DNA from 2 places in the Cellulomonas sp. plas2 genome. Region 1 is predicted to be linked to the other one. Evidence: riboswitches for the same ligand, from Rfam matches in the RefSeq annotation. Region 1 holds a riboswitch; the other holds the start of a gene.

Region 1 (4,406 bases):
TGACCCGCGCCGAGCGCGGTCCCTCGATGCTCGACCGGACCGTCGCGCTCGACATCCTCGTCACCGTGCTGGTCGCGGGGATCGCGGTGTTCGCCGCCGTCGAGCGACGGACGGACGTCGTGCCGGTGCTCGTCGCGCTGTCCCTCGTCGGGTTCATCGGCTCGGTGACGATCGCGCGCTTCGCGTACCTCGAGCCCGAGGGCGAGGGGCGTGTGCGCACGAAGGAGGAGATCGCCGCGGAGGCGCTGGAGCGGGAGCACCAGGAGGCGCTGGCCCTCGAGCGCGAGCGCTCGGGCGCGAGGAGCCGCGAGGACCGCGACGCGTCCGACGAGGGCCCGTCGGACGAGACCCGCCACGCCGACGAGCACGCCGACGAGCACGCCGACGAGCACGCCGACGAGCACGGCGCGCACGCCGCACCGGAGGAGCACGGCGGCGGCGCCGAGGGGGAGGTCCGGTGAGCGCCTGGGAGACGACGGCGGACGTCGCCTCGGCGGTGCTGCTCCTCGCGGGCGCGCTGCTCGCGCTCGTCGCGGGCGTCGGCGCCGTGCGCTTCCCCGACCTGCTGTCCCGCATGCACGCCGCGACCAAGCCGCAGACGCTCGGCATGGTCCTCGTGCTGCTCGGCCTGGCCCTGCGGCTGCGGACGGGTCTCGTCGTCTGGGCCCTCGTCCTGGTCGCGGTCTTCCAGATGCTCACGGCCCCCGTGGCCGCGCACCTGCTCGGCCGCGCCGGCTACCGCACGGGCAAGGTCCCCCACGACACCCTCGTCGTCGACGAGCTCACGGCCGACCTCGACGAGGCCGAGCGCGAGGCGCAGGCCCTCGACGACCAGGACGAGCGCGGCGACGCCCGCCGCACCCGCGACCGCCAGGACGACGACCCCCACGACGACCCGCGCCCGGCTGCCCGGCGCGGGTAGCCGGGCCTCGTGCGCGACTGCTTCTGACCGCCGCACGCCGTCACGGGCACGAGGTCCGGGGTCGCAGGCGGGGCGGCCCGCTAGCGTGCCCGCGTGCGCATCACCACGCCCTCCGGGAAGTTCTTCTACTTCCTGCTGGCCGGCCTCGCGGCGGCGCTGCTCCTGGCGGTGCTGCTGACGACGTCCGGCCAGGGTGCGTCGGCTCCGGCCGTCGTCGCGCTGCAGCTCCTCGTCGTCGGGGTGGCCGTGCGTACCTTCCGGGACCCGGCGGCGGAGGCGGTCGCGCCGCCGCGACCGTGGTGGCTGACGGGCCGACCGCTGTCCGGCCTCGTGTGGGGGGCGCTGCTGCTCGCCCAGGCCGTCCAGCTCGCCGTCACGGCGCCAGGACCCGACGGGACCGGCGCCGCGGTGCGCCTGCTGACCGCCACGACGAACGGCGTCCTCGGCGTGCTGTTCCTGCGCTCGTCCCTGCGCCTGCGGGCGCGGCCGGAGCTCTGGGCGGACGGCCGACCGGATCGCTGACCGGGTGGTGGCGCCCGAGCGGGCACGGCGACGGCCCGCACCCGGTCGGGGTCCGGGCCGTCGGGCCGGTCCTCAGCGCTTGGGCAGTGGCGGGCGGGCGGCGCGCACACGGCCCGAGATGCGGGCGGTGCCGCGCGTCGCGACAGCGCGCGAGAGGTAGGCGACCGCACCCGTGACGGCGGCGGCGAGCAACGCCTCCGACAGCTTGATGTCCGGGTCCTTCGTGGCCGGGTCGGGCGGCGCGTGGCCGGTCGCCTTCGTCCAGACGGCGGCCAGCACCTTGCGCGCGACCCAGGCGGTGCCGAGGGCCGTCACCATCCCGATGACCTTCGCGGTCGTCGACTCGGACTCGTCGTCCGCCATCACGTCTCCTCGTGCTCGTCGGGTGCTCGTCGAGAGATCTCGCCGGTCAACCTAGCGGGGCGCGCGCCCGCCCGCCCGTGCGAGGACGGCGTGCGCGGGCCGGGTCGGGCGCGGTCTATGCTCGCCCCGAACGACAGGGGAGCGTCCGCCCCCCGGCCCTCCGGCCGGTGTGCGGGACGCTGAGAGTGCGGATCTCCGCAGACCCTCGCACCTGATCCGGTTCGCACCGGCGTAGGGAGTCGGGCTTCTCAGTCCTCGTGGTCGTCGGCGTCGTCCGGCCCGTGGTCCACGGGACGTGCGCGGCCGGCGCGCCGCGGCGACCCCCTCCTGCACCCTCGAGGAGGAGCACCACGTGAGCACCACCCTGACCGCATGGACCAGCAGGCGCGGCAGCCGGCGCGTCGTCGCCGGCCTGTCGGCGGCCGCCCTGTCCGTCTCCGCCCTGGCCGCGTGCTCGGCCGTGGGTGCCGGATCCTCGTCGTCCGACGAGGGTTCCGCCACCGCTGACGCGTCCGGCGGGGCCACCGGCACCGTCACCCTCGTCACCCACGAGTCCTTCGCCCTGTCCGAGGGGTTGCTCGAGGACTTCACCGCGCAGACCGGGCTGGAGGTCGAGGTCCTGCAGCAGGGCGACGCCGGTGCGCTGACGAACCAGCTGGTGCTGACCAAGGACGCGCCGCTGGGCGACCTCGTCTTCGGCATCGACAACACGTTCGCCTCCCGCGCGCTGGACGAGGGGGTCGTCGAGCCCGCGGAGCTGTCCGCGGCGGCGCTCGCGGACGCGCAGGAGTACGCGGTGGAGGGCGACGACGAGGGCGCCCTGACGGCGGTCGACTACAGCGACGTGTGCCTCAACGTCGACCGCGCCTGGTTCACGGAGAAGAGCCTGGCTGAGCCGACGACCCTGGAGGACCTCACGAAGCCCGAGTACCGGGACCTCACCGTGGTCCCGAGCGCGGTCTCCTCGTCGCCCGGGCTGGCGTTCCTGCTGACGACGGTCGCGGCGTTCGGAGAGGACGGCTGGGCGGACTACTGGCAGGCCCTGACCGACAACGGCCTGCGGGTCGTCGACGGCTGGTCCGACGCGTACTACACCGACTTCAGCGGGGGCGGCGGCGGGGGCGAGCGGCCGATCGTGCTCTCGTACGCCTCGTCCATCCCCTTCACGGTGCCCGAGGGCGGCGACGAGCCGACGACCGCCGCCCTGCTGGACACCTGCTTCCGCCAGGTCGAGTACGCCGGCGTGCTGGCCGGGGCCGAGAACCCCGAGGGCGCCGCGCAGCTCCTCGACTTCCTGCTCTCCGACGAGGTGCAGGCCGACGTGCCCACGTCGATGTACGTGTACCCGGTGAGCACCGCCGTGGAGCTGCCGGAGGAGTGGGCGCGCTGGGCGCCCCTGGCCGAGCAGCCGTTCGAGGTGCCCGCCGCGGACGTCGAGGCGCACCGCGAGGAGTGGCTGCAGCGCTGGACCGACGTCGTGACCGGCTGAGCGGACGCGTCCGGTGACCCTGCGCGAGGAGACCGCCGCCCCGCCGCTGCCGGCCGGCGTCCCCTCGGCGACCCCGCCGGCCGGGCTCCGTCCCGTGCCGGCGGGCGCCGCGCGCGGGAGGTCGGCGCAGGGGCGCGGGCCGCGGCCGTCCCCCGCGCAGGTGCTCGGCTGGACGGTGGCGGTGCTCGTGCCGCTCGTCGTGCTCGGGCTGTTCTTCGCGTGGCCCGTGGTCGCGACGGTGACCCGCGGGTTCGTCGCCGACGGCGCCCTGGACCTGTCGGGCTTCGGCGACGTCTTCGCCCGGCCCCGCACCTGGCGGGTCGTCGGGCAGACGCTGCTGCAGGCGTCGCTGGCCACCGTGGTCGCCGTGGGGCTCGGCGTGCCGGGCGCGTACGTGCTGCACCGGTGCCGGTTCCCCGGGCGGGACCTGGTCCGGGCGCTGGTGACCGTGCCGTTCGTGCTGCCCACGGTCGTGGTCGGCGTGGCGTTCCGGTCGCTGCTCGTCGAGGGCGGGCCGCTGGGGTTCCTCGGGTGGGACGGGTCGCTGGCGGGGATCGTCGCGGCGCTCGTGTTCTTCAACTACGCGGTGGTCGTGCGGACCGTGGGCGGGACGTGGGCGCAGCTCGACGAGCGGCCCGCGCAGGCGGCGCGCTCGCTGGGCGCCTCGCCCGGGCGGGTGCTGCGGACGGTGACGCTGCCGGCGCTGGCGCCCGCGATCGCGTCCGCGGCGTCGCTCGTGTTCCTGTTCTGCGCCACGTCCTTCGGGACCGTGCTGGTGCTCGGGGGGCTGCGGCACGGGACGGTGGAGACCGAGATCTGGATCCAGACCGTGCAGCTGCTGGACCTGCGGGCCGCGGCGGTCCTGTCGGTGGTGCAGCTCGTGCTCGTGGCGTCGGTGCTGCTCGTCGCCGGGCGGCTGCGGGCGCGGCGGGAGCGGGCGCTGCCGCTGGGGACGCGGCGGGCGTCGGAGCGGGTGCTGCGGCTGCGGCGGGTGCCGGGGACGCCGCGCGGCGAGGGACGCGGGGGGGACCTGGCGGCCTTCGTCGTGACGGCGCTGACCGTCGTGGCGCTGGCCGTCCCGCTGGTCAACCTCGTCGTGCGGTCCCTGCG
Region 2 (4,406 bases), 540 kb from region 1:
CGGCGGTGGCGCCACGGGCGGCGGCGCCTGGGGTTGCCGCGACCGACGGCCAGACCGCGGGCGACGAGCACCTCGTCGCCGGAGCCCCGACGTCCGTGAGGGGCCGCGGAGCCGGGCGCGGCGGTGAGCCAGGCCTGGACCGCGGGGTTGCCCAGCCCGCCGGCGTGGCCCGTGACGGCCAGCAGCTCCGCCTCGAGCGGCAGCCAGCAGCCGGCGGCGTGCAGCTCCGCGGCGTGGGCGTGCAGGACGGTGGCGGTCGGGCCGTCGGCCAGGACGCGGCCGCCGGCGTCGAGCGCGAGGGCACGGGCGGGCAGGCCCGCGACGCCCTCGGGCCCGGCCCACTCGTCGAGCCGGTGCTCGACGAGGACGACGGCCGGGCCGGGCCGGGCGGCGTCCCCCGTGCCGGCGCCCGACCGGACCGCCCCGCGCACGGCGGCGAGGGCGGCGGGGTCGAGCATCGACGTCGGCTCGTCGAGCAGGAGCAGCGCGGGGTCGGTGACGAGCGCCGCGGCGAGCGCCACGCGCTGCAGCTCCCCGCCGGAGAGCGTCGTCGTCGCCCGGTCCTGCAGGTGCGCCACGCCGGCCCGCGCGAGCGCCGCTGCCACGCGCGGGCCGATCGCGGCGGGCGGGACCGCCCGGTTCTCCAGCGGCAGCGCGAGCTCGGCCTCGACCGACGGCAGGCAGACCGCCGCGGCCGGGTCCTGCGCGACGACGCCGAGGTGACGGGAGCGCTCGACGACGCCCGTCGCCGCCGTCGCCCCGCCGGCCAGGGCCACCTGCCCCGTGAGCTCGGCGTGCACGGCGTGCGGGACGGCGCCGGTGAGCACGCCGAGCAGCGTCGACTTGCCCGACCCGGACGGGCCGAGGACGACGAGGTGCTCGCCGGGGTCCAGCCGCACGCCGACCCCCTGCAGGGCGGGCCGGGGCCGGCGTGCGAACCGGACCGTGACGTCGTCGAGCGCGAGCGCGGGCGTGCTCACCGGCCGCCGGGGCGCAGGGCGTCCCGGCCGATGGCGTAGTTGTCGACGACGCCGGTGCGGGCGAGCGCGTCGACGAGCACCTTGGCCAGCAGCCCGCCGAGCACGAGGCCGCTGGCCACCTGCAGGCCGAACCGCAGGAGCAGCAGGTCCTGCCCGTACCATCCGGCGCGGAAGGCCGAGAAGAAGAACACGAGCCCGGCGCCGCACAGCCCCGACAGCGCGAAGGTGGCCCAGCCGAACCGCCGGTAGCGGGTGAGCGCGAACGGCAGCTCGCTGCCCACGCCCTGCAGCAGCGCGGACACGACGAGCAGCGGCCCGACCGGCGAGCCGAGGAAGACGACCTCGACGACGGAGGCGAGCACCTCGGCCAGGACGCCGGCACCGGGCCGCCGCACGATCGCCACGGCGAGCGGCGCCGCGAGCAGCCAGCCGCCGAGCAGCAGGTGCTGCGCGAGGTCGCCGGCCGGGCCCATGGCGATGCTCAGGCCGTTCCAGCCCTGGACGAGCGCCCAGTAGGCGAACCCGAAGACGACGCCGAGGACGACGACGAGCACGAGCTCGCGCAGCGACCAGGACCCGCGGCGGGCGCCGGTCGGGGTGGGGGCGGAGGTGGCGGTCACCGGTCGGCCCCCGTCGTGGTGGTGGCCGTCGTGCTGGCGGCGGTCGTCGTCGGCGAGCCGAGGGAGACCGTGAGGTGCGTGACGACGTGCGGGACGTGCGCGCCGACCTGCGCCCACGCGTCGGCGGCGGTGGCGAGGACGTCGGCGAGGTCGCCCGAGAGGCGGGTGGCGTAGTGCGCCGCCCCGGTCGCGGTGCCGCGGTCGCGGGCGGCGGCGATGGCGGCCTCGATGTGGACCATGTGGTCGCCGACGGGTCCGTCGGCGCTGCCGCTGTGGACGCCGCCCTCGTCGAGCAGCGGGTAGAGCGACCACTGCGCGACGGCGGGCACTCCGGTCGGGGCGAGCCGCACGGGCGGCGTGGTGGGCAGGCCGGTGACCGTCAGGTCGCACGTCACCTCGCCGGGGCAGCCGCGAGAGAGCAGCGCGTGCGCGACGACGTGCCCGCCGCCGGTGCGCCGGTGAGCGGCGGTGAGGATGCCGGCGAGGTAGGCGACGAGGCGCTCCTCGGCGGGCGTCTCGCGGGCGCCGACGTAGGTGCTGACATCGTCGGTCTCCAGGACGAGACCGTCGGTGAGGCCGGCGGCGGCCGCGTCGTCGAGCGCGCCAAGGATGACCTCGACGAACCGGTCGGTGTGCGGGTGCAGGCTGAACCGCATCCCGATGCCGAGGGTCTGCGGGGTGGCGTCGGTGCTGGCGGTGCCGGTGGTCGTGCTGGTCGCGCCCGTGGCGTCCGGCACGGGCCGGCGCTCGGTCGTGGTGGTGCTCATGGCGGTCCCCTTCGGGCCCGTGGGTACGTCGAGACCACCTCGACGCGCGTCGAGGTGGTGCCCTGCTCCCTACGCCGGTACGAACCGGATCAGGTTCACGGGTCTGCGGACCGTCCGCACTCTCAGCGCTCCTCAGCGCTCCCCGGGGGTGCGCCGACCGTAGCGGATCGCCACCGCCGAACGCACGCCCCGGTGCTCGTGAGCAGAGCGGCAGACCCGGCGGACTGCCGCTCCTCCCTGGCGCCCCGTGGGGCGGTCGTGACCCGTCAGCGGGGGTCGTCGCCGGCGCCCGGCACCTTGTCGGTCACGTCCTCGTAGGCCTGCGCGCCGGGGAGCTCCGCGGGGGCGTAGCAGAGACGGACGACGCCGGTGGGGAAGACGTCGGACCGCAGCAGGCGGAGCGGCTGGATGTCCTCGCCCTCGTCGAACAGGCGCTCACCGTGCCGTGCGGCGACGGGGTGGACGAGCAGGCGCAGCTCGTCGAGCAGGCCGGCGGCGAGCAGCTGCCGGACCACGGAGATCGACCCGGGGACGAGGACCTTGCCGACCGCGGGGTCGTCCTTGAGCGCGCGGGCCGCGGCGACGACGTCGGGGGCGGCCTCGACGTTGCGCCAGCCGAGGTCGCCGCTGCCGCGGGTCGCCACGACCTTCCGGGTGTCGCCGAGCTGGGTGGCGAACCCCGCGTCCTCACCGCCGGCGGCCTCCCGTTCCGGCCAGGCGCCGGCGAAGCTGTCGTAGGTGACGCGGCCGAGGAGCAGGACGTCGACGTCCTCGTAGTCCTCGCCGACCGCCGCGCCCATGCGGTCGTCGAAGTAGGGGAAGTGCCAGGCGGGGTCGATCTCGACGACCCCGTCGAGGGCGCTGAACAGGGTGCTGACGATCGTGGCCACGCAGGTCCTCCTCGGACGGTCGCGTCCGCCGGGTGCGGGTGCTTCAGGGGTGCAGACCCGGAGACGGGCCCGGAGTCATCGGCCGTCGGTGGGGCTCGTGGGCCCGCGTCGCAGCGCGCGGACGGGTGGTCCCGCGCCAGGCTTCACCCGCTGCGGTCACACCCTCCGGCACCCGGCCGATGATCTGATGGTGACCGTGCTGCCGCCCCACCCGTCGTCCCCGCCCACGACGGGCGCCGACGTGTGGTCGGCAGACCCCGTCACAGGCGCGGCCACGGGTGGTCCCGGGCGGCCTCGTCGGCGTCGCGGGGCGGGCGCGATGGCGGGACTCGTCGTCGCCGCGGGGGCGCTGGGGGCGGCGGTGTGGCTCACCGGCGCGGGTGGCGCCGGCACGGACGGGCTCGTCCAGGCGCTGCCGTCGGGCGCGGTGCGGGACCTCGTCGAGGACCTGGTGCCGACGGGGGCCGTCGCGGTCCCCGCGCCCTCCGCGGAGGTCGCGGCGCTGGCCGACGAGGCGCACCTGTCGACCGAGGGGCGCGAGCTGTTCGTCGCCGCGCGACCGGAGCTGCTGGACGCGGCGACCTTCGTCGGGCGGCGCAGCGACGGCACCGGGACGGATCCGGGCGCGGATCCCGGGGCCCCGAGCGGGGTGGCGGTCGGCTGCTACCAGCGCGGCGCGCAGGACTCGATCGTGCTGTACCGGCCGGCGGACGAGCGGCTGCGGGGGTCCGTCGTCGAGACCGCTGCCCACGAGACGCTGCACGCGGGCTGGGAACGGCTCGGCGACGAGGAGCGTGCGCGCCTGGTGCCGCTGCTGGAGGCGGCGCTCGCCGCCGTGCCGGCGGAGGACCGCCTGCACGCGCAGCTCGCCGGCTCGGTCGGGGACCGTCCCGAGAGCCGGCCGACGGAGCTGTTCGCCTACCTCGGCATGCAGGCGTGGCGCGAGGGCGGCCTCGACCCCGCGCTCGAGGCGGCCTGGGGGCGGTTCGTCGAGGACCGGGCCGCGCTCGTCGGGGTGCACGCGGCGTGGCGCGGGGCGTTGGACGCGACGGCCGCGGAGATCCGCTCGGCGTCGGACGCCCTCGTCGCACGGGAGGGCGCGGACGCGCAGGCGCGGGCGCTGTACGAGCGGGACGCGGCGTCGCGCGA

Evidence for each region. Region 1 has a riboswitch for thiamine pyrophosphate ahead of AC2TDM_RS16150 (thiamine ABC transporter substrate-binding protein). Riboswitches for the same ligand answer to the same signal wherever they lie in the genome.
Region 2: another riboswitch for thiamine pyrophosphate. It lies ahead of AC2TDM_RS13770 (YkoF family thiamine/hydroxymethylpyrimidine-binding protein); the one in region 1 lies ahead of AC2TDM_RS16150 (thiamine ABC transporter substrate-binding protein).

What each region holds. Positions count from the first base shown of each region.
Region 1 covers NZ_CM170155.1:3,636,196-3,640,601, reverse strand. The annotation lists gene AC2TDM_RS16170 (MrpF/PhaF family protein) at 1-461, shown strand, start outside; gene mnhG (monovalent cation/H(+) antiporter subunit G) at 458-922, shown strand; gene AC2TDM_RS16160 (hypothetical protein) at 1,016-1,444, shown strand; gene AC2TDM_RS16155 (DUF4235 domain-containing protein) at 1,517-1,807, opposite strand; TPP riboswitch at 1,933-2,062, shown strand; gene AC2TDM_RS16150 (thiamine ABC transporter substrate-binding protein) at 2,160-3,296, shown strand; gene AC2TDM_RS16145 (ABC transporter permease) at 3,391-4,406, shown strand, end outside.
Region 2 covers NZ_CM170155.1:3,094,251-3,098,656, reverse strand. The annotation lists gene AC2TDM_RS13780 (ATP-binding cassette domain-containing protein) at 1-980, opposite strand, end outside; gene AC2TDM_RS13775 (ECF transporter S component) at 977-1,600, opposite strand; gene AC2TDM_RS13770 (YkoF family thiamine/hydroxymethylpyrimidine-binding protein) at 1,597-2,367, opposite strand; TPP riboswitch at 2,417-2,522, opposite strand; gene AC2TDM_RS13765 (dihydrofolate reductase family protein) at 2,634-3,257, opposite strand; gene AC2TDM_RS13760 (hypothetical protein) at 3,577-4,406, shown strand, end outside.